3 regions of the Paenibacillus sp. FSL F4-0243 genome follow, and region 1 is predicted to be linked to each of the others. Evidence: riboswitches for the same ligand, from Rfam matches in the RefSeq annotation. Region 1 holds a riboswitch; each other region holds the start of a gene.
The links. A riboswitch is a leader RNA that binds a small molecule or an ion and turns the genes downstream of it on or off. The one in region 1 is predicted to bind cyclic di-AMP.

Region 1 (8,177 bases):
CAGGGTCCTCAAGGCGCGCAAGGAATACAGGGACCGACAGGACCTGGAGCAGGGGCAACTGGACCGACAGGGGCTACGGGTACTGCTGGGCTTGCTGGTCCGACAGGGGTTACAGGCATCGCCGGGCTTGCTGGTCCGACAGGGGCTACAGGCATCGCCGGGCTTGCGGGGCCGACTGGTGCGACGGGTACTGCCGGGCTTGCGGGGCCGACGGGTGCTACAGGCACCGCCGGGCTTGCGGGGCCGACAGGGGCTACGGGTACTGCCGGGCTTGCTGGACCAACAGGGGCTACGGGTACTGCCGGGCTTGCGGGGCCGACTGGTGCGACGGGTACTGCCGGGCTTGCTGGTCCGACGGGGGCTACGGGTACTGCCGGGCTTGCTGGTCCGACGGGGGCTACGGGTACTGCCGGGCTTGCTGGTCCGACGGGGGCTACGGGTACTGCCGGGCTTGCTGGAGCTACGGGGGCTACGGGTACTGCCGGGCTTGCTGGAGCTACGGGGGCTACGGGTACTGCCGGGCTTGCTGGAGCTACGGGGGTTACCGGAGTTACAGGAGTTACTGGGGCTACCGGTGATGGCGCAATCATTCCACTGGCATCTGGTGGACCAATTATTATGACCACGATTTTAGGTGGTTTGGTGGGAACAACAAGCCTTATAGGCTTCGGAAGTTCAGCCACAGGCATTTCTCTTGTTGGTGGAAACATAGATTTGACAGGTACTGTTCTTGGACCTCTTATCAACTTTGCAATGTCCGTTCCTCGTTCAGGAGTGATAACATCTATTGCTGCATACTTCAGTAATACTGTAGCTTTATCACTTCTTGGTACTTCCGTAAATGTGACGGCACAATTATTCCAATCTACTTTACCAAATAATACATTCACACCTGTTCCTGGGGCCTTAGTCCCTCTGCCAACTATCACAGGCACAATTAATCTAGGAACTTTTGTCAGCGGAATTACAAATGGCATCAATTTTACTGTAACACCACAGACTCGCCTTCTTATGGTATTTTCAGCTACTGCTACAGGTTTAAACCTTGTAAATACAGTCACTGGTTATGCAAGTGCAGGCTTTACCATCGTATAATCACTAACACAAACAAAAGCATCTTCCCTCCCTACTATAGGAGTGACAGATGCTTTTGTTATAATATTCGATTAAAATTTCTTGATCTTCCGACTCAAATGCCGCTATTGGTTCATTTATCGCCTCAAAGGGGAATTTTCGGACCGGAAAGACGCTATTGAGCAAAAATGGGGCAGTCTACTCACAACAAATACTCTTTCAGCTTATCGATAACCTCATCGATCTCCGCTTTAGTCGTATACCGTCCCACACTAAAACGAACCGCTCCCTGCCCAATACTTGCTGAGACATTCATTGCCTTTAGAACAGGTGACATCAATGTTTCTCCAGAATGACAAGCTGAGCCTGTTGAGGCAGCCACATCTTCCAGCGAAGCAATCACTTCGTGACCCACCGCTCCAAGAAAACTAACGTTAAGCGTGTTGGGCAATCGCTTATGCCTATGACCATTCAGGTGAATTCTGTCGCCAAATGCCTTCTGCAATCTATCGTAGAAATAATCCGCTACTTCTTTCACACGCTCTCTGGATGGAGAGTCCGAAGCAAGCTCACAGGCTTTTCCTAATCCAATAATATAAGGGGTGTTTTCCGTTCCGGCACGTCTCCCCTGCTCATGACCCGCTCCGTGAATTAATGGCTCGATGTGAATGCCCTCTCGGATGTACAATGCTCCAATCCCTTTTGGCGCATATAATTTATGGCCTGCCAGCGTTAGAAAATCCACCCCTAACTCAGCCACATCAAGCTCTACTTTTCCAGCGGACTGCGAAGCATCGGTATGTACAAGGACACCCCGTTCATGGCAGACCTCAGCTATTTCTTTGATCGGCTGAATCGTGCCCGTTTCGTTGTTAGAGTGCATAATGGAGACTAGTATAGTTTGGTCTGTAAGCTGATTTTTCACATCATCTACCTGCACCATTCCATACGCGTCAACAGGTATATAAGTAATCGTGTAGCCCAACTGCTCCAGATACTGACACGGTTTAATTACCGCAGGATGCTCCACAGCAGACACAATAATGTGATTGCCTTTATGTCGATACGTTTGGGCGACGCCCTTGATGACTGTATTATTCGACTCGCTGCCCCCGCTTGTAAAAAGCACCTCACCCGGCGTACAATTCAGGAAATTAGCCACCTGTGTTCTTGCTCGCTCGATTCCGACTTTAGCTTCTTGTCCCAAAGAATGACTGCTTGAAGGATTGCCAAAATGACCATAAAGATAAGGAATCATAACCTCTGCTACTTCCTTATCTACAGGTGTTGTAGCGTTATAGTCTAAATAGATCATTTGTTAAGCCGAGCCTCCTCTAAACCCCTCATACTTTACGATACCTAAAGCTTATACCTTCTGATTACTTAAAAAAGAGATCACCGCAGCCTCAGCCTCATCCAAATTGTTCACCTTAAAGGTAACTCTCTCAATGCCTTCATACTGAGTAGACGTATAATCGTATTTAGGATCATAGTAGTATTCTAACAGCAGCGCAACAGCCTCTCCGAACATATCAGCTTGCAAGCACCGCTCGATTTCCGCCGCAATGGGGATATGAATTCGCGATTTGATACTTCGAAATGCTGAAATGCACTGTTCTTTATATTCTTCTGGTCGATAATCCTCAAGGATTTGCTGCACTCTGGCTTGTAGTGGCATCTCAATCCAAATCTGTGTTCCGATCTCTTTCTGCTCGGCCATGAATGGGGGCATTACGACCTTCCCAATCTTTTTGCTCTCCGCTTCAAACAGTACATAAGGAGCATCCCCAAGCTTAATTAATTCCTCCATAAGAAGACTATCGAACGTTTTTTGATTGTTTGCATGAAGTCCGATCTCGCCAAAGATAGAACCGCGGTGACCTGCCATTCCTTCCAAATCCAAAACAGGATAGCTCTGTGCCTTCAGGCGGTGCAGCAGGTTTGTTTTACCTGTACCCGTATTTCCATGAATGACATAAGGCTTCGCCTTGAATTCATAGGACTCCAGTTCATCGAGTACCCATTTACGGTAAGCTTTATAGCCGCCAATCAATCGGTAAGCGTGAATATCCATTAAAGAAAGTACGGTCGCAGTTGTACGGCTGCGCATACCTCCCCTCCAGCAGAATACAGCCTTGTCCCCTTGAATCGCAGCAAATTCTTTGACAAAGGTAGGTAGCTTCGCAGCAGCAATCTCCAAACCGCGTTCTTTCGCAGCCTGCACACTTGTCTGTTTATACAACGTACCTACTTCAGCCCGTTCCTCATCGTCAAAAAAGGGAATATTCAAGCTATCCGGCAGCGTTGCATCTTTATATTCAGAAGGAGATCGAACGTCGATAACGGTGATCTGCTTCTTATTCTTTAACACTCTTAGTTCTTCCAATGTAATATCCTGAAACAATGCGCTCTCTCCTCTGGTGGCTAACTTCTTAGGTCGCCTCTAAGCTGAACTCCAGCGTTATTGCGCAGCTATAACTGCAATCTGACCCGGATGTTCTTCCGTTACCTCTCCGATCAATGCTGCTTCTACACCTGCATCTACTAACTCTTTTAGCAAATCCTCACTTTGTTCAGGAGCAACAGAGATCAGCAATCCACCGGAAGTCACAGCATCACACAGAATATAGCGGCTTAATTGGTCCATCTCTTCCGGATAAAGAATACTGCCCTCCAAATGGGCAAAGTTATTCTTAGTGCCGCCTGGAACAAAGCCCTGCTCCGCGAGCTCTCTTACTCTTGGCAGCATCGGTACATCGCCTTGACGAATAATCAGTCCGTGGTTGCTCCCCTTTGCCATTTCCGAGGCATGTCCAAGCAACCCGAATCCGGTAACATCTGTACAAGCATGTACATCATAGGGCTCCATGATTTCAGCCGCTTTTTTATTCAGTGTAGACATGACTGTCGTAAGGCGTGTAGTTTCTTCTGGGGATAGCTGATCCTTTTTAATAGAAGTCGTTAAGATGCCCACACCGATAGGTTTGGTCAAAATCAGCTTGTCTCCTACCTGCGCACCTGCATTCGTTCTTACTTTGTCCGGATGCACAAGGCCCGTAACGGCCAATCCAAATTTAGGCTCTTTATCGTCGATGGAATGTCCGCCCACAAGCGTTGCTCCTGCTTCCTGCACTTTATCTGCTGCACCGCGCAAAATGTCACCGAGAATGCTTTTGTCCAGAACAGAAATAGGGAAGGCCACAATATTAAGCACCGTAAGCGGCTTACCGCCCATAGCATAAATATCACTTAACGCATTAGCTGCTGCAATTTGCCCAAAGGAATAAGGGTCGTCCACGATCGGCGTGAAAAAATCAACAGTTTGCACTAACGCCAGATCATCACTTAATCGATATACCCCAGCGTCATCACTGGTATCCAGACCCACAAGTAGATCCGGATTAGGAACGGTTGGTGGTAGACTGCGAATAACCTGCATGAGATCGGCGGGACCGATTTTGCAGCCGCAGCCCCCTTTTGAAGATAATGAGGTCAATTTTATGGTTTCGGCTTGAGACATCATGACTCAGCTCCTTTAGATAGTTAGTATCGAATAACTTTAATCTTACATCAGTAGACAGCATTGTACAAAATACAGACATACAGAAGAACGCCCCGTAGCCAGTACATACTCCCCGGCTATGGGACGCCTCTCATTTCTCACTTACCATTAAGATTAACTAATCTGCTGAGTTTCCTGCTGTTTCTCCAAAAACCGCTGAAGTATAGCATTAAATTTCTCCGGCTGACACAGATTACTAGGATCTAATGCGTTAGGGATAATCACTAACTGAGCATGTGGCAGCTGAGACACCATATCCTTCATACAATTAACTCCAAATTCACTAAAGTCACCTACAATACATAAGGCGGGACGCTTAAAAGACTTTAAGCATCTAGTGTAATCCACATGGCTCGTAGCCAGCCTTTGCCGATACAATTCCCGTGGACGTTTATCGAGAAGTCCTCTTCTAATCTCGTTATAAGCCAGATTCCAGCGTTCCCGGTACATCATACGAATCGAAGGCAGTACAAGCTCACTTGGAGCGTAATACATTAACCAGCTACAATAAGCAGCCATAAGCTGGATTTTACCGATTATCGTTGACGCCTGACTTCTACAAAAGCTATCCGCGACAACAATCGCTTTTACTCGCTCTGGATATTGTTTCGCAATATGCTGAACGACGAGCCCCCCATAGGCACTCCCAACAAAAACAGCCTCACGAATACCCAAATCATTCAATAGCATAATTATATCTAGACATTGGGTTTCAATAATCTCGTTTGGGGCCTGCAGTAATTCACCTGATTTGCCATTCCCCCGTAAATCACACAGAATCACTTTATATTTATCAGAAAAATACTCCAATTGTGGCTTGAACATACTATGTGTTAATCCATGTCCATGGATAAACACAACCGGAGCCCCTGTTCCATTGATTTCGTAATAGAGCGAAGTTCCATTCAGTTTAGCAATAGGCAAAGTTAACACCTCTTTCATAGATAGGTTCTACAACTATATCTGCTTTTTAACGCAGCAAAAAACCACAGAGGGATTCTCTGTGGCTATTCATCATCAAATACGCCATTCATCCTCTCTCCATACGCTTACGAGGTTAGCTGTCGGATTCGGGCAGTGAGAGTTGCCCTACCTGCATGGATGCATTTATGCACCTGGAACAGGATTCACCCCATAACTAGTACCGATTGTTACACTGGTTCCCAGTTGTTGGTTCCCCCGCTTTCCTTAACGGAAATTAAGCGGACTTCTTATGTAATTGTCAGTTATGTGATGAATCATACTCCGTGTAAGGTTTCTTGTAAAGTTGAGCCGTGGGCAAAATAATGTTGAAAGCCATGCTTTTCATTTCATATTGAGCATACACTTCGTTTTCTCTTTCTTTTGCTCTTGTTTACTCAATATATCTAAAAAAAGCCGAGCGGCCATCAGAGATCAATCCCTGAACCACTCGGCTTCGTTATACAATCATATGGCTACAACAGATCGGCGTTTTTCAATGCATGCTCCCAGCTCGGAAAAAAGAACAGCGCACTTCTCATAAGATCAGGATCGCTTTGCTTCACTTGTTTTTTGCTGATCGAGCTTCCATCGGTTTGAAGCTTTTTGATACGACTTAACACTTCATCAGCCTCCAAAGGAATTTCCATTGAAACACTCCTTTCTCAGTGACCTGGTTTCCAATCATTTTCTCCATAATATGCAAATTTATTCTTCATTTCGGTTTATACGAATTAAACCAGCTGATAGACCGGTTGTTCAGCAATAAAATAAGTAGGAATCATTGGGTATTTCTGTGCCAGAACTTCAGCTAAATATTTCATTCCTGGAGCTTCACTTTCCGCATGACCTAACATAATCAGCGCTTTTGATCTGCCTTGGTGGACAGCATCCCTCACATATTCTGGAGTTTCCCATTCGGGGCCCTCGCCAGCAATAATTAAATCAAGATTGTGCTGATTAAAAAGAGGAATAGCCATCGTCCCACCTCCTCTGTAACCTACTAATATCCCCACATGTCTGCATATCTGGTATACGTCTCCGGCAGCACGTAAATAGGAGATACCTAGCTTTCTTTTTATATACTGCGCCGCTTCACTTACCGTCATAGCTGGAATCGATAGGATTGTAGCAGTGGATTGCTGCTCAACCACATAGGCTGACCATTCAAGCTCTCGTAGCAAGCCCACCATGATCCCATCCGGTTGATGCCGATGCCAATAATCATGATAACGAAATATAGCCAGTTCAGAACGCTCAATCAAACTCCGTTTCGCGCGATATACAGGGTCATCCTCTAACCACTTGTTCGTCTCATGATGACTGTAAAACACACCTTCATGTGTGATCAACAAATTGGCGTTCATAGCAATCGTTCGTTCCACAACATATTGCGTAGCGCAAAATGCCGTAACCATCCCTGTAATCACCATTTCCGGATTCCCCGGCTTAAGAGTATCCACAGTCCCATCTATCTGTTCCATGGCTCCTATTAAATCTTCCAGAATCCTTCTAATTGTCACGTTCACTTTAATCCGCCCTTTGAGATCTATTCTACTAATCTATCAACGTATAAATAACCCACCCTTAATCGATATAAGGACGGGTTCACAGTTCATTATTTGAGCAGCTTGCCCACTCTATGATTTCGTGGCAGAGGTGATAATTTGATAGAAAGCTGGCTTCGGCTTATGCCCTTCATCGAATAGGAACGGCCAGTTCTTCCGCCCACGAACAGGGAAATCATCCAGCCAGGTATAGTCATCCGCTGCTCCCCAGAACGTAACCGAACTAATCACGTCCCGGTATTCTCTCAGCAGTGCGAACATCGCTTCATATCGATCTGCTTGAAGCTCGAGCAGCTCAGCAGATACTGTCTTTAAGTCCATTCGTCTATCATCGAAACGGAACATGGATACATCCAGCTCTGTCAGTTGGAGCTGAAGTCCTAACGATGCATATTTTTCGATCGCTGCACGAATATCATCCAGACTAGGATCGTATAAATTCCAGTGTGCCTGCAATCCGACGCCATGGATCGGCACGCCTTGTTCCAATAGCGACTTCACCAGTTTATAGATTTTGTCACGCTTTAATGGATGGGATTCGTTATAGTCATTGTAGAATAATAATGCCTTAGGGTCAGCTTCATTGGCGAATTCAAACGCTTTGGCGATAAAATCCGAGCCAACAATGTCGAGCCACTTCGAATGGCGAAGAAGCTCTTCTCCTTCATCGGCTATAACTTCATTGACAACATCCCAAGCATAAATATCATCCTTATAACGTCCTACAACGGTCTGAATATGTGATTTGACTCGTGCAAGCAGAATCTCTTTGCTTACAGGTCCTCCGCCCTTATCCTCAAACAGCCAGTCCGTTGTCTGGTTGTGCCAAATCAAGGTATGTCCGCGCATCGCCATATGATGTTCCCTGGCGAAGGCAACCAGCTGGTCTGCTGCCCTAAAGTTATAAGTGTCCTCAAGTGGATGCAGACTTTCAAATTTCATCTCGTTCTCAGCGGTAATACTGTTGAAATGATAAGCAAGCAAATGCTCCTGCGATTGGATCGTTAAGGGGT
Region 2 (8,177 bases), 1.1 Mb from region 1:
TAGCTCCTGCAGCTGCACCACAACAGACACTGCCTGAAAGCGCCCCCGTTCCAGCAGAAGAGGCATTAAGTCAACGAGTTGTCGAGTATCACATCGATGTTCAGCTTGTTCCTGATACAGAAACCTTAATCGCTTCTGAGACGGTAACCTGGACACACCCCGGTGTAAAACCGGTAAGTGATCTATATTTTCATATGTATCCAAATGCTTTTGCTTCATCAGATACTACCTTTATGAAGGAGTCCGGGGGAACGCTCAGAGGTGACACCATGCCAGAGAACGGCTTCGGAAGTATGACTTTAACCGATTTGCGCACAACAGAAGGAACATCACTAATGCAAAGAGTGCAATTTGTACAACCCGATGATGGTAACGTCAACGATAAGACACTCCTAAAGGTACATCTCCCACAGCCGGTTAATGGTGGAGAAAGTGTCACGCTTAAACTCCAGTACGAGGTCCAGCTCCCCAAAATTTTTGCCCGTATGGGCGCATCAGGCAATTTCGTGATGGCTGGGCAATGGTTCCCTAAACTTAGTGTATACGAGCCTATGGGCACACGTGGGGTTAAGGAGGAAGGCTGGGATTTGCATCAGTATCACGGCACCTCTGAGTTTTACAGCGATTTTGGCATCTTTAATGTAACGATTGCGGTTCCTTCCGACTACACGGTAGCTGCGACCGGATTTCCTGTGAAGAATGCCAAGCTAAAGCAAGATCAAAAAATATATCAGTTCTACGCTGACGATGTCCATGACTTTGCGTGGGCGGCATCCCCTGATTTTACAGTAGCCGAAGAAGCCTTCTCTACGCCAGAAGTGCCTGGTGTACGGATTAAGGTGTATCTCGATCCATTACACAAAGACTTAAAGGAACGATACCTTCAGGCCGCTAAGGCAGCTCTGACCTACTTCAGCAAATGGTATGGTCCTTATCCCTACTCGACTCTGTCTATTATCGTTCCGCCTAAGGAGGGGAATGGGGCTGGAGGAATGGAGTATCCAACACTCATTACAGCGTTTGGAGCCACAGACTCTTCTCCTGACACCTCACTTGAAAGAACCGTCGTTCATGAAATTGGCCATCAATACTTTTACGGCATGGTAGCCAGCAATGAATTCGAAGAGGCTTGGCTAGATGAAAGCTTCACTTCTTATGCTGAAGACAGACTCATGGAGCAAGAATATGGCATCAAAACGAATCTCCCTCTTCAGTCCAGCTTGGTGACCAAATCAGAGCCGCTAAATTTAGAAACATGGAAATATGCCGGGGCAGAATCCTATAGCCGGAATGTGTATATTCGCGGAAAGCTAGTACTTAAGGATATTGAACGCCAAGTAGGCACTAAGGCAATGAACAGCATCATGTCCACTTACGCACGTAAATTCCGTTTCCAGCACCCCACTACGTCTGATTTTCAAAAAGTCATTGAGAAGGTAACCAAAAAATCATGGCAGCCTTATTTCGAAGATTATATTTATGGTGGTGGTGCTCCTGATTTCTCAGTAGATACGATTACGATTAAAAAGAATGGCAACAGCGATGCTCAGAGCTATGAATCCATAGTAAAGATTACAAACAAAGGGAGCCATTACGTTGACGTTCCCATTAAATTCACATTCGCCGATGGCTCTGCTACAGAGCGGGTCTGGAGCGGTGAAGGAGCAGAGACTACCTTCCAATTGTTAAGCGATAAGCTTCTGCTCTCTGCTGAGGTTGATCCTGAGCATACCATTCTGTTAGAAAACAAGCATCTTAATAACTTCAGACTGGCGGAAATAGAGCCGAAAACGCTCTCCCGCTGGACATTAAGTGTAACTAAACTAGTTGAAACCGTGCTCGGAACTCTTGTCTGGTGAGGTGAATGATTGTGAGAACATCGATAACCCGCGGCTGGCAAAGCATGAAGGAGCAATTTTATATTCTGATTCTGCTCTTCATCTACCGACTGCTCTGGGGCTACTTTATGTACGGCTTCATCCGGTCTGCTATCGTTCCAATTCTACTGCGTTATCCAGATAAAGACGCTGGAGGCAGCGGAATGGGCAGACTACTCTATTATGTCGAAGGGCAGTTCAACTTGAACACAGATCCTGCGATACGTACTTGGTTATGGATGTTCCTAGGGCTTGTTGTCTTACGACTGCTACTCTCCCCCTTCATAAGGGCAGGATTACTGCATGAACTCCATCAGGAGCGAAAAGGAGAGCGTGGCCTGTTCTTTTTTCCAGGTATGAAGCTTTATGGATTTCCAGTGTTTATCTTCAGTCTAATCGAATGGGCGCTGGCTCTACTTCCGTTATACTGGCTTGCTCCAAAAATGTACGGGCTATTCTTGTCCTCCTTTCTGAACTACTCTTTGTTACTTCATCTAGTTCCATACGTATTGGCATGGCTTATATACATCTTTATCGTGCGCCTGTTCCTTCTATATATGCAGTTTGGGTATACCAGCGGCACGGGGATGTTCTCCTCCTTATTCATTTGCTTGAAGTCGCTGATTCCGGCAATAGGAATTTCAATCATACTTGGTGCAGCAGGCCTGATCCTTTTGCTAGTGTGCGGAATAACGGGTATCTTCTGTCCTGGCCTACCAGCACTTCTTATTCGTCAACTTTCATCACTGCCCTCAACACTCTTCAAAATGTGGGGAATTTCAGCTCAATATCATCTATGGCACAGTAAAGCATTTCCACAATAATTTGAAGCATTACAGAACATAATATAAGAGTCCCGGTTCCTGAATCAGGAGCTGGGACTCTTTCGCGTTATAGACAAATTATGAGGATTTGCAAAATCGTAAAGACTTTGTTACAATAAGTCCTGTTCCATTGGTAACAAGTTTGTAATCATTTGAAACGATTTCTACATAACTTCATGTATTTGTCGTAGTCATGTCGATAAGTCACTATCTGGTGCATAAAACGCCGAATTCCTTGCACCGGGAAGTGGGGGAACCATATTTTGGGTGAATTGATCTCGCTTTGCAGTGATCATAGGGGAACCTTCTACCGAATCCTTAAGCTAACCTCACAGGCATTGGAAGGGGTACAATTTTTTTGAAGAATTTAAGAAAAGCATGCGTCGCTGCGGCGCTAGGACTTGTGATGGCGTTCTCTATTGGTGGAGGAAGTGCCTTTGCAGATTCTAAGATGGACAGTGTTATTTCAAAGACAATTGGAGTTGCCTATAAAACCGGAGGCACTAGCACTGCCGGGTTTGACTGTTCTGGATTTACTACGTATGTATTCAAGAAGGTGGGTCTTTCTTTGCCCCGTACTTCAAAAGCTCAATATAATGTCGGAACTCCTGTAGCTAAAAGTAAATTACGTTCAGGTGACCTAGTTTTCTTTAACACATTGGGCAACGGCGTATCCCATGTCGGCATTTATGTTGGAAACGGAAAATTCGCACAATCATCATCTTCATATGGCGTGACCATCACTTCACTTAGCCAATCCTACTGGGCCAATCGCTACGTTGGTGCTAAAAGAGTAATGAGTACTTCCTCATATCAAGCTATAGCCTACGATTAATACTTCCCCACAACTATAACCTCACAATTACATTATATAGACCTGGGTTTGATTATTGACTTAATCGAATCCAGGTTTTCTTTTGCCTTATTATATTCTTTACACCTCTTGAACGGACTTTAAACACTTTTATTTGATAAAAATTTCAATAAATATAAAAATTAGTTTAATATTATCGCTTACATATGCATTTTGTCTTTAAAAAAACGAATTTTTCTGCATGATTATGTTAAAAACGATTGCCAAGCGGCACTCTGTTTGTTACAATAACTGCAGTAAGATTTTAGTAACATTTTTGTAATCATTAAGTTGTTATTTACAAAGGTTTTGTCATGTATTGATTACAAGCTATTCCTAATCAACAGTATCAGCCGAGTTTCCTAACTATTAGGAAAACGGGGGAACCAACTTTGGGTGAATTGACCTCCATTTTTAGAGGGGTCATAGGGGACCTTCAACCGAACCCTTAAGCTAACCTCGTAGGCATCCGGAAGGGGTATAAACTTTTGAAGAAGAAGCTAGCAGCAGCAGTACTTAGCTTTTCCATTATTTTCACCATCGGAGCAGGAAGCGCTTTCGCGGATTCCAAAATGGATAAAGTGATCGACAAGACCATCGGAACTAAGTACGTATCCGGCGGCATCTCCACAAATGGATTTGATTGCTCCGGATTTACAATGTATGTATTTGATAAAATTGGTATAAATCTACCACACCAATCAGGTTCCCAGTATCAAATGGGTACTGCTATCTCCCAAGATGATTTAAGATCTGGAGATCTTGTATTCTTCAATACAAGTGGTAAGGGTGTCTCCCATGTCGGTATTTATGTCGGTGAAGGCAAGTTTGCACACGCATCTTCCTCACGCGGTGTAACGATTAGCTCCCTGAGTGATAGCTACTACGTGAAACGCTACATCGGTGCTAAACGAATTATGAGCACAGATGCTTATCATTCTGTTGCTTCTGAGACAGAAGATAATGATGATGTTCAATAAGTAAATCGTACATAGGCTCTTTTCCAAGATGTTGATTCTTGGGGAGGAGCTTGTTTTTTGTCTTATTTAGTATTTACCCCTCTCAGAATTTGTAAAACAATAATCCTCATAAATTTCTGAGTCGACCATGCCTTTTTTTGTATATAATTAGTTACAAGCATAAACGCCTTCGATGTCCTTATAAGGACCATAAGTATTTAAAGCTAGAAATATAAGACATTTAAAGTCCCCCCGTGAAAGGAGGTCCTTGACCTTATGATAAATCCCTCTGTTACTTTTCATGTAGCGCCTATGGAGACCAGTCACGCGGAAGAGATTTGCAACTGGGATTACACTGCCCCTTATAATATTTACGGCTGGATGCCGTGGGAGCAAATGCAGGCTCTTGGAATCGAGTTCGGTGACCCTCAGCTACGGAATGAGCAATATGTTTCCATACTAAATGGGCAAGGGATTTTGTGTGGATTCGCGCAGTTGTTTCCAATGGAAGGTGTTGTTCGCTTGGGGATTGGTATGCGCCCTGATCTATGCGGTCAAGGTCTAGGAAAAATATTCATGGATGCAATTGTGCAAGCAGCCTTGTTTCGTTATCCTGAGCGTGAGATTGATCTAGAGGTATTGACCTGGAACCAGCGGGCGATCCGAACTTACCAAAAGTGTGGATTTACGATTACCGATACGTATGAACGCCTAACCCCCACAGGAAACAAACCTTTTTATTGCATGGTCTATGATAAATAATATTAAATTCCATATTTTTCAATGATTTGATGGCATTATCGTTCATTTTTTTGTCACAAACCCTATGATAACGCTTCACCTTGAGCTATAATGTAGGGAGCAGCTTACATAGAAGGGACGAACTGGGATGCAGAAATGGATCATGAGCGGTTTGTTTTTTGCCGCCTGTGCCTTTGCGGTAGTACTTATGTTTACACTTCCAGGTAAAGAAGAGGTAGCTGAACAGAATAAGCCGACGATGCCGGAAGTCCAATTGGATGCGGCAAAGGCCGAAGCAACCGTGAAAGCCAGCTGTATCACCTGTCACGGCGATCAGCTTCAAGGTGGAGTTGGACCCAGTCTTCAAAATGAAGGCGGTCAGCATGATGCTGAAGAAATCTACAGTATAGTCACTAAAGGACGCGGTCAAATGCCTTCCTTTAAAGAAAAGCTAGCCCCTGAGGAGATTGCAAACGTCGCCCTCTGGCTCTCAGAGAAAAAGTAACAGTAACTACTACCTAAGCAACTAAAAACGCCCGTGCCAGAAGATAGTTCACTATCTGCGCACGGGCGTTTATTTATGAGTTTGGGTGACACTAACGATTTTTCTCAAAGGCTTCATTAAATTCATGTGCCTCTCGAATATCTAGAGCTGTAATACCGTCTTCCTCATTTGATTTCAGTCGTAAAGTCACTGTCTTATAATCAATCGTAATATGTGGATGGTGATCAAAGGCTTCTGAAATGGTGGCTACTTCATCAACGAAAGCAATACCCTTCATATATTGGCTGAACATATATTTTCGCACCATGGTATTCTCTTCCAGCTTCCAACCTTCCAGCTTGCTGATCTGCTCACGCAGTTCTTCTTCCGTAAATAACAATTCGTTTCCTCCCTTACTAAAAATTGCAGTAAAATCCGCAGGTCCCTTTACTCGTCATATTCGTTAAACAAAACATCCCTTAGCTTCTGAGGTCCAAGGGATGTGCCAGGATAAAGGCAATATTTTCGATTAAATGTATTCAAGAATCCCAGCGATTATAACTCGGCTACACCAATTTTAACACGGGCTACTAACTACGGGCAAATTACGCCCCGCCGCCCCCTCTTCTTAAATCAAAACAACAGAGGCTAAATCCTCTTCTCCGACTAAAATATTAATGCGGTGCGTGTCCTTATCGTAGATGATAACGCCGCTCCCCACCTCAATCATAGGTTCATTACCCAGCGCGAAGAAAAGATCCTCAGCCAGTGCCTCCCATACCTCCATCTTGGATTCCTGCGGCAATTCTTGCCACTCTTCCGGATCCATTTCAAAAAATAAGTACCCATCGGAAATTCTTCCGACAGCCTCAGTCAAATCCGTTAGGATTTCACCGTAATCTCTACCATGCTTTACACCCACATGTATCACTCCGTTTTCTCCACAGATGAATAATTACTTACCTTATCCATTATAGCCGAAAAAATGACTTCACAAAAAACGGAATGATGTCGATAAATAAGAATATACGTTATTCGGTTTCGAACAGAGTGCCTTGCCGCTGTTTCAAGGATGATATACGCGGCTTTGTCGGAACACATCTTATAATCTCATGGACGAGGTGCATAATGGAAATTTCAACAATACTTGGTTTAATTTTTGGTCTAGTTGCAGTTATTTGGGGTATGATCCTCAAGCACGCTCCTCTTCACGCTTTAGCCACACCTGCTGCTTACGTTATTATCTTAGTGGGTACGGCAGCTTCCATCTTTATGGCCTTTCCGTTCTCGGAGGTCAAGAAGATTCCAAGTCTGTTTAAAATGATTTTTGTCAAAAAGAAATTAATCAGTAAATCCGAATTAATTACTATGTTCATGGAGTGGGCTTCTATTACACGGCGTGAAGGTCTGCTGGCTCTTGAGTCGAAAGTCGATGAAATAGAAGATAACTTCCTCAGAAATGGCATGCGGATGATTATTGATGGAAATGATCAGGATTTTGTCCGCGATGTTCTCATGGAGGACATCCACGCCACAGAGGATAGACATAAAGCAGGCGCACTCATTTTCTCACAAGCAGGTATGTATGCTCCTACACTTGGCGTACTCGGGGCCGTTATCGGACTTATAGCCGCTCTGGCTGATATGAGTGATATGAACAAATTGGCTGCAGCAATCGGGGCTGCCTTCATCGCAACACTACTCGGTATCTTTACAGGTTACGTATTATGGCATCCTATTGCCAATAAGCTAAAACGACTTTCCAAACGTGAAATTGAAGTTCGAATGATGATGGTCGAAGGTCTTTTGTCCATACAATCCGGTGTATCCACTATTGCCATCAATCAGAAGCTTGCTGTCTTCCTGACACCTTCGGAACGAGCTAAGTTAAATGATGAGAAGGAGAGTGGATCGGGTGAGCAAAAAGACTAGACGACACGAAGAGCATGAAGAACACGCCGATGAATCGTGGCTACTGCCTTATTCTGATCTTATGACCCTTCTGGTAGCCTTGTTCATCGTAATGTATTCTATGAGTGCAACGGATGCCAAAAAATTCGAAGAGATGAGTCAAGCCTTCAGTTCCGCTCTTAATGGCGGTACAGGTGTTCTTGAAGAACGGGCGGCAATGCCATCTAAGAGTCAAGAGGATTTAGGAAAAAATGATCAAATGGATAAATCAGTAACCAAGAAAAATGAACAAACAGAAATGGCTAAGCTGCGGCAAAAGGAGCAAGAGGATTTAGAGAAGCTTAAAAAGCAGTTTGATCAATATATCAGTAAGAACGGCCTTACCGATCTACTCAGTACTAAGCTCAATCAATCCCAACTTATGATTACGATAAGTGATAACGCGTTGTTCGCATCCGGACAGGCAGTAGTTAAAGATGATTCTCGGCAATTAGCAAAGTCCATCTCAACTATGCTGCAGCAATTCCC
Region 3 (8,177 bases), 1.6 Mb from region 1:
GAAGCCAGCCCTTCAATCACCTCACCGTCACCAGGGATGAGTTCTCCCTGACTGACAATGACGATATCTCCTTTACGCAGCTCGGAGGAAGAGACTGTCTTCACCGCTCCTCCAACCAGTTTGTTAGCTGTGATATCTTGTTTTGTTTTCTTGAGCGAATCGGCTTGGGCTTTCCCCCGGCCTTCTGCCAGTGCTTCAGCGAAGTTCGCAAACAGCACTGTAAACAGCAGAATGAACAACACTGTGATATTGAAGCCTATCGATTGCTCTGCATTAAAATATCCAGGAGCCAGCACCATGAGGAGGACAATGATCGTACCGACCTCTACCACGAACATGACGGGATTTTTGATTAGCGTTACTGGGTTAAGCTTTATAAAACTATCCTTTACAGCGCTAAGGAGTATGGGTCCCGTCAGCAGCTTTTTTCTTTTTACAGTACTCATCTTATTCTCCCTCTTCCTACCGTAAGGTTAGATATTCTGCAATGGGGCCGAGTACAATGACCGGCAGGAACGTCAACGCACCGATAATCACTACTGTACCAATCAGAATTCCCGTAAACAGTCCATTGTCTGTGCGGAACGTGCCAATCGTCTCAGGAACCGGCTTCTTCTTAAGCAGAGAACCTGCTACCGCCAGCATTGCAATGATAGAGACATAACGACCTAGCAGCATGACAATCCCGGTTGTGACATTCCAAAAAGTTGTATTGTCTGCAAGCCCTTCAAATCCTGAACCATTGTTCGCGGCAGAAGAGACATATTCATATAACACTTGGCTGAGTCCATGGAATCCAGTGTTCGTAATCGCCCCTTGCCCCAAATCGGTCAGGAACGCAGCTGCGGTTGGCACAAGGATAATGAACGGATGCACAAGGATCGCTATGGCAATCAGCTTCATCTCCTTGGCCTCTATTTTCCGTCCGAGGAACTCCGGTGTCCTGCCGACCATGAGACCGCACAGGAAGACACCCAGAATCGCATACATCAGCATATTGATCAGTCCGACACCTTTACCACCGAAGACATTGTTGAGCATCATCAGTGCAAGAGGCGTAATGCCTCCCAGCGGCGTCAGCGTATCATGCATATTGTTAACACTACCTGTCGTAGCTGCGGTTGTTACTGAAGTAAACAAGGAAGACTGCGGTATGCCGAAGCGCACCTCTTTACCTTCCATACTACCTTGTGAAGATTCAATTCCTAGTGCATTGATCGCCGGATTGCCTTTCGATTCAGCATAGAAGTTTAGGCTTAATAGCAGAACAAACAAGGTCATCATTGCGGTAAAAATTACCCAGCCCTGACGTTTGTTCTTGGCAAACAATCCGTACATATAAGGGAGCGCAGCTGGCAGCATCCACATAGAGAGAATCTCTAGCACGTTCGTAAGTGGATTAGGGTTCTCAAAAGGATGCGATGAATTGGCTCCGAAGAAGCCGCCACCATTGGTGCCCAAATGCTTGATCGATTCCAGAGAAGCTACTGGACCGATAGCAATTTGTTGCGTTTGCCCCTCTAGTGTAGTGACTTCAAGCGATGGTTTGAGTGTTTGCGGCACATGTAGTCCTACCAGTACCAATGAAACCAGCAGAGCTAGAGGAATGAATACACGAATATGTGCTTTAACGAAATCCTCGAAGAAGTTCCCGACTGATTTCCGTCCTGTGATCCCTCTGACAAAGGCAACCGCAACAGAAAATCCGCTCGCTGCAGACGTGAACATCATCATCGTGATGACAGCCATTTGTGAAAAATACGAAAGTCCCGTCTCCCCGCTGTAATGCTGCAGGTTTGTATTAGTCATAAAACTAATCACCGTATTGAACGAAAGCGTCTGTTCCATATCCGCAATTCCATTCGGATTTAGCGGTAAACCCCGCTGCAATCGAAGAAAGATATAGCTGAAAGTAACCAGTACGATATTCGTTAAAACAAAGCTGAGCGCATACTTCTTCCAGGACATACCGTCCCGTTTTTTCAGGCCGATCAGCTTAAAAATTCCTTTTTCCATACCTCCAAACCATCGATCCGTACGGTTCGGTTCATTAGAAAACACATAATATAAATACGTGCCCATCGGCTTAACCAGCAAGATGAGAATTACGATTACAGCAACAATTTGCAAAATGCCCATGAATGCCCCTCCTTAAAATTTCTCCGGATGAATCAATGCATAAACCAGATATATAAACAGCAGTAGGGTAACAGCGATTACTAGAATCACAGCTTATCCCTCCCCGTATCCTCAACTACACCTGCACACCAGCGCATAAATCCATAAAATAACCCGTAAATTACAGCTAACGAAGCCACCATATACAGATCCATCATATCTTCCGCACTCCTTCTTTTATCCTTAATGAGGTGATCTATCTACCAGAAAATCAGCATCACCGCTGTGGGAATAGATTACATAACTCGCGCCAAGTCTTTTATAGACCAATCTAGGATTTATTGAGCTTGTAATTACAAAAATCGGCTGTGTCGTCCAGGTACGGCACATCTGAATGTAACGGCAGCATAACGTAAAGCTGCTCTCGAACAGATATACCCGGCCTACCGGAAACGGCGGGCGAAACCAAGTATTCTGATGGCGGGTATCAACTAGAACGACTTGTTCAATCCCCATCTCTTCGAGTAGGGCCTTCTCAGGCAAGTTGTTGGTCAATCCGGCCATCTTAATGCCTCTGAATTTTAGAAGCTTAATAAAATGTTCGCCTGCCTTCGTTGGCGCACATACCAGTACATATTCATTCTGATCTGTCATCTCTTATTCTCCTCAAATGCTTTGCTTGTAAGATCAGAGCTTGATCACCCTGATCTTGAAAGAAAAGCTACCGCTAATGATGAATATAACGACCTCTTCGTGAGGTTTTCCATAAATGCTTTGCTTAAAAAAGCACAGCAAAAAGCCACAAAGGATTCTCCTCTGTGGCTCGCTAGCGGTCACATTGCACTCATCCTCTCTCCATACGCTTACGAGGTTAGCTGTCGGATTCGGGCGGTGAGAGTCGCCCTACCTGTATAGATGCGAGCTCACTGGCATCTTCTACAGGATTCACCCCATAACCGGCTTCCGACTCTCACATCGTCTGCCGATTGTTGGTTCCCCCGCTTTCCTTATCGGAAATTAAGCGGATCAAATATTCGATTGTTGTTGAAACAGGAGTAATCATACCCTTATGCAGGAAGTATTGTAAAACCTGATTGATGCCAAAATAATGCAAATTAAAAACTATTTTCGCATTGGATAGCGCTTACTTGATATCCAATCTCTCTATATCTCTTGTTTACTCGAGTTTCAATCCATTAGCGAAAAACGGTCATACCATGTGATTTTATTCACCACGATTAGTGAAATCACCAAAAATCGCCTATATAAGAAAGGAAACAAGAAAGCGAGATTAAGCGAGGAAGAAGCCCGATAACTCGCAATAAATACCTATTTGGTTCCCTTTTTCGTCGTAGTAGGCAGGATTTGGTTTAAATTGCGCTCAAAAGAACACTTTCTGTTTTTACAGAAACACCTTGAAAAGAGTATGATTCGGGTTGAATCTATTTCACGAAATACATTCAACGCTGAGTTCCTGCATTTGCAGGGAACGGGGGAACCATCAGGCCACATGGCCTACTTGGGGTGAATCCGAAGGAGACTGTTCAAGTCTCACATAGGTAGGGCGACTCTCACCGTCCGAATCCGACAGCTAACCTCGTAAGCGTAAAGAGAGAGACCCTTGATCCGCCACGCTTTGGCACAGGTGTGTGTATACCTGTATTCCAAAACCGCAGCAGAGGTCCTCCTCTTGCTGCGGTTTTTGCGTTACCTGAATCTATAGGGTGATAGCATGCTGGACGGGGTGAAAGGAATGAAACACTATTATTGGGGAACTCAGCAAGGGCTACTTGAGCCGATAAGTCTAAATTATGTTTGCTTTGGAGCGTTGTGGTTCGAAGAGGATCATCACAGAACTATTGTCGGCTATGCTTTTGGTCAGAAGCAGATTGAATCACTTCGCCATTTCAGCAGCCCATCTACCTGTGAATACTGTATGGACCGAACAATTATATACGAAATATATAAAAATATCCGAGAAAAGCAACAGCTGCAGGATTGGTCAGCACACCAACGTTTTCCGTGGCTCACCGCTTTTAAGGAACCGTGGAAAGAAGTTGCAGTCGGTTGGTACGTAATGAGATCCCGCAACACCTTTCCCTTACATTTATCCGTTATACGCAAACAGAAATTCCGACTATGGCTGGAGCATGCCGCAGTCTGTGAGAATGAAGCTGAAATGCTCGCCTGTATAGAGAAGGCTAACGTCATTCACCATGTAAATCTTAAGCTTTTGGAAACCTAAGGAGGAGAAACCTGTCATGGACCAGCGAAGACTATCTCGCATAGAAGTATTCGTCTTTGATTCACCAGAGCCTATTCACTATGGAATGGAGGCTGATCAAGACAGCCGTTATGGCATCCTGAAACTTACCTGTAAAGGAGGTAGCAGCTGGGGGGCATGTCTTATCTCTGCCAATACCAAAACTTTCGATCTTATTAAATGGAGTTCTTTTCTCAGAATGATATACCATTGCCGGCTAGAGGAAGCGATAGATAAAGTACGTACCCATGGTTCAGAGTGGGATCAGACTCAGTTTGAGCTAGTGCAAGGTGCTTTACAGGATTTAAAAGCCAAGCTGCAGGGTAAATCCTTGGCAGGGCACATTGAGCAAGGTCGTCTGTACAGAGCTGTCGCTGGTGGGAGAGATTCCAAAGGAGGGCGGCTATATTATAAACCATCCAGTGTAGCGCTTCAAAAACATAGTTATCCAGAACCTGATACCGCCGAGCTTATCAACAAATCCATTTCTTACTTTTCTTTATTATAAGTTCATCCCATAACCCATTCTGAAAGGATCGTGTTTATCATGCCTGACCCCTTACCTTCCGAATCACCCCGTAGAACTATATTTGCAGAGTGTGTTCAAAAGTGTACGAATGATATCTATACGCTCAGTTCCATGTTGTTACAACAATCAGTAGAAGCCGAGAAGGTTACTATCCGTACTTTTAAAGAGCTTCATAAAATATTCCGTCAAAAAAGCTTCGACAGCCAGCTATTCTCTATCGAGGCTTACCGCTCTTGTATCCGACAATGCGCCGATTATTACGCACGCCGGTCTCTTCTGTCTGCCAAGACATTGCCTTGGGAGGAACAGCTTATAAAAACGATGTGGTATGGCCTAAAGCTATCTTTACCTCAAATAAGCATCATTCTGCAAAAGAGTGTTCCTGTCCTAAAAGCACAGCTTAGGCGTGTGCGGGAGCAACTGACTGCTCAAGAGGATTTGCTGCCTAGTGGTAATCTATCCGTTGTCTAACTCCCTCAACTATCTTCCAAATAACTTTTACGATACATACACAAAAAATAAAAAAGCCACGGCATCTGCCGCGGCTTCCTTTCCCTATTTTCCTACTATTACGCTTTACTCTTACGAGCCTTTCCGTACATCCACAATCCCGCAATCATCCCCACCATGGCAATCCCAGTCAATACACCCTGAGTGAAATCCATTAAAGTGGACCCATTGGTCGAGAGCATTCTACTAACCGTAGCCAGAGATACCGAACTCATTAAAAGCATCATATTGTATTGTTCACTTTTAGTCATGATTACCACTCCTTAAAAGTTTATATGAAGCCACTTAGATCTTGTAAGCCTTCATCGCTTTTCTGATCTCTTTAATACTTGGACGTTTGCCGTACATCAATACGCCTGTGCGATAGATCTTGGCAGCCAACCATCCAAAGATGAACGTTGTAACAAGCAGGATGGCTAATGATACAATAACTTGCCAGATCGCTACTTCACCAACACCAATCCGGAGCAGCATGGTCAATGGAGAGGTGAAAGGCACATAACTCGCTACCTTAACCAGCAGAGTATCCGCATTAGAGATACTGAATAGTGGAACATAGAATGCTACGAAGCCTAACATCATAATCGGCATAACCGCTTGGCCAAGATCCTCTGTACGGCTGACAATTGAACCTACAGCTGCATACATCAAGGCATAGAGGAAATAACCTAGTACATAAAGAACAATTCCATAAAGCAACAAGTTAATATTAAGCTGGCCTAAATCCAGGTCTAAATCTTTCAAAATCGTTGCATTATGCGGAAGCTTGAGATTGACAACTACCGCTGCAATAATGACGCCAATTTGTAATAACCCTACTAAGAAGACACCGATAACTTTACCGAACATTTGCGCTAAAGGTGAGGCACTTGTAATCAGAATCTCCATGATCCGTGAGCTCTTCTCTGAAGTAATCTCAGCTGCGATCATATTACCGGTCATCATGATAGACATGAAGAACAGCATAAGCATGGCGTATACAATGACGTAATTAATAGGTGGAGCGGATTCCTGCGACGCATCCTTATCTCCCGCAGTCCCATCAGGGTTGAGCTGCTGAGTAGCTATCTGTACCGGTGTTGACATAGCAGCAATCTGCTCCTGCGTCAGCTTGTCGCCAACGACGAACTGGGTGTTTACCTGCTGAAGGGCATTTTGGAGATAGATTTGTACATCGCCCTTCAATTCACCATTCTCACTATGATAAGTAACGGGTGGAAGTCCTTCACCAGTCGGTTCTGCAAAAGTAACATACCCTTCTACAGTCCCTTCATCTAAAGCTTTCTTTAGCTCCGCATCGTCGGCAGAAGTATATTGCACAACTTTTGCCTGCGGCATTCCTTCAGGTGAAGTATAAGCCTTCAACAACTCTGCAGCCTGATTTCCATCTTCCGCGATCACAGCAATTTGAGTCTCTGCGTTTGTAGAATCACCCTTAAACTGATCGATGATGTACGGAAGATTCATCCCAATGCTGAGCAGCAACACTAGAATTAACGTAGTAATCATGAATGATTTCGTTCTTACTTTATTTTTAAAGGTAAAGCCAATAATTGTCCCCATCTTATTCATGAGATTCACCCACCGCTCTGATAAAGATTTGATTTAACGTTGGTTCCTTAATTTCAAAATGCTCCACTTCACCCTGCGCCATCGCCTGCTGTAGGATACGTTGTGCTGCGCCGATCTCACTGATTGACAACAGATAACCTCGCTCCTGTCGCTGTACTGCTGTTACACCTGCAATTGATTCTAGACCGGTCACTTCGTTATCCGTACGCAACAATACTTGTTCACGAGGATATCCACTCTTAATCGTACGAATATCGCCCTGCACGACAGTATTGGAACGATCCAAAATCGTAATATTACGGCAAAGCTCTTCAACATGCTCCATCCGGTGAGTAGAGAATAAGATACTCGTTCCTTGATCACGCAATTCTTTTACCGTATCTTTCAGTAGTTCCACGTTAACAGGGTCCAAGCCACTGAAGGCTTCATCAAGGATGAGAATTTGCGGCTTATGAACGACTGCGGCGATAAAGCCCATTTTCTGCTGATTCCCTTTGGAGAGCTCTTCAATCTTCTTATTGTAGTAATCCGGAACCTCAAACCGATCGAGCCAGTAGCGAAGGCTCTTATCTGCATCACTAGCCGACATCCCGCGCAGACGTGCCAAGTAGACGATTTGATCGCTTACCTTTACCTTTGGATATAATCCTCTTTCTTCGGGCAGATAGCCCATGATTTGCTGAAGTTCGCTGTTATACGACTTTCCATTATACAAAATATTCCCGCCATCAGGGTAAATTAGGCCAAGCACCATGCGCATTGTGGTTGTTTTCCCTGCACCATTTGCCCCCAGTAATCCGTAAATTTCCCCCTTGCCTACCGTTAGGTTAATTCCGTTTACAGCGGTTTTTTCTCCATATTGCTTCATTACACTTTCCAGCTTTAAGGCTTCCATTTCTCTAGTCCCCTCTCTTGTGATCAATCAGGATAGGACGGTGTCCCTGTGTCCATAAACCCAATATTTCGTCCAATTCTAAACTGCGACTCTTGATAACCTTTACGCCCAAGTCCTGAATGCGTTTCTCGTTCTTAGAAAATTGTTCTATGATAAAAGAAGCTACACCCGGTGTATCCATGGTAAAGTTTATACCTCCCGGTAATTCCGCTGATAACTCAGCAAGCTCCTCTTCACCTGCAACCTGTACCCATACCTCGGTCCAAGTACCGAATAAACTGTCTTTCTCG

Region 2: another riboswitch for cyclic di-AMP. It lies ahead of NSS87_RS00545 (C40 family peptidase); the one in region 1 lies ahead of NSS87_RS26330 (alpha/beta hydrolase).
Region 3: another riboswitch for cyclic di-AMP. It lies ahead of NSS87_RS02665 (hypothetical protein); the one in region 1 lies ahead of NSS87_RS26330 (alpha/beta hydrolase).

What each region holds. Positions count from the first base shown of each region.
Region 1 is NZ_CP150151.1:5,934,006-5,942,182, forward strand. It holds gene NSS87_RS26310 (exosporium glycoprotein BclB-related protein) at 1-1,095, shown strand, start outside; gene NSS87_RS26315 (cysteine desulfurase family protein) at 1,277-2,389, opposite strand; gene mnmH (tRNA 2-selenouridine(34) synthase MnmH) at 2,441-3,478, opposite strand; gene selD (selenide, water dikinase SelD) at 3,536-4,594, opposite strand; gene NSS87_RS26330 (alpha/beta hydrolase) at 4,751-5,560, opposite strand; cyclic di-AMP (ydaO/yuaA leader) riboswitch at 5,667-5,851, opposite strand; gene NSS87_RS26335 (hypothetical protein) at 6,073-6,246, opposite strand; gene NSS87_RS26340 (Nif3-like dinuclear metal center hexameric protein) at 6,331-7,125, opposite strand; gene NSS87_RS26345 (endo-1,4-beta-xylanase) at 7,237-8,177, opposite strand, start outside.
Region 2 is NZ_CP150151.1:110,073-118,249, reverse strand. It holds gene NSS87_RS00555 (M1 family metallopeptidase) at 1-1,859, shown strand, start outside; gene NSS87_RS00550 (hypothetical protein) at 1,871-2,701, shown strand; cyclic di-AMP (ydaO/yuaA leader) riboswitch at 2,916-3,054, shown strand; gene NSS87_RS00545 (C40 family peptidase) at 3,108-3,536, shown strand; cyclic di-AMP (ydaO/yuaA leader) riboswitch at 3,896-4,037, shown strand; gene NSS87_RS00540 (C40 family peptidase) at 4,043-4,534, shown strand; gene NSS87_RS00535 (GNAT family N-acetyltransferase) at 4,790-5,275, shown strand; gene NSS87_RS00530 (cytochrome c) at 5,403-5,759, shown strand; gene NSS87_RS00525 (4a-hydroxytetrahydrobiopterin dehydratase) at 5,851-6,138, opposite strand; gene NSS87_RS00520 (hypothetical protein) at 6,367-6,660, opposite strand; gene motA (flagellar motor stator protein MotA) at 6,867-7,670, shown strand; gene motB (flagellar motor protein MotB) at 7,654-8,177, shown strand, end outside.
Region 3 is NZ_CP150151.1:591,680-599,856, reverse strand. It holds gene kdpB (potassium-transporting ATPase subunit KdpB) at 1-446, opposite strand, end outside; gene kdpA (potassium-transporting ATPase subunit KdpA) at 463-2,139, opposite strand; gene NSS87_RS02670 (hypothetical protein) at 2,362-2,772, opposite strand; cyclic di-AMP (ydaO/yuaA leader) riboswitch at 2,963-3,152, opposite strand; cyclic di-AMP (ydaO/yuaA leader) riboswitch at 3,573-3,738, shown strand; gene NSS87_RS02665 (hypothetical protein) at 3,872-4,363, shown strand; gene NSS87_RS02660 (hypothetical protein) at 4,380-4,889, shown strand; gene NSS87_RS02655 (hypothetical protein) at 4,929-5,381, shown strand; gene NSS87_RS02650 (hypothetical protein) at 5,480-5,671, opposite strand; gene NSS87_RS02645 (ABC transporter permease) at 5,706-6,992, opposite strand; gene NSS87_RS02640 (ATP-binding cassette domain-containing protein) at 6,985-7,887, opposite strand; gene NSS87_RS02635 (ABC transporter ATP-binding protein) at 7,892-8,177, opposite strand, start outside.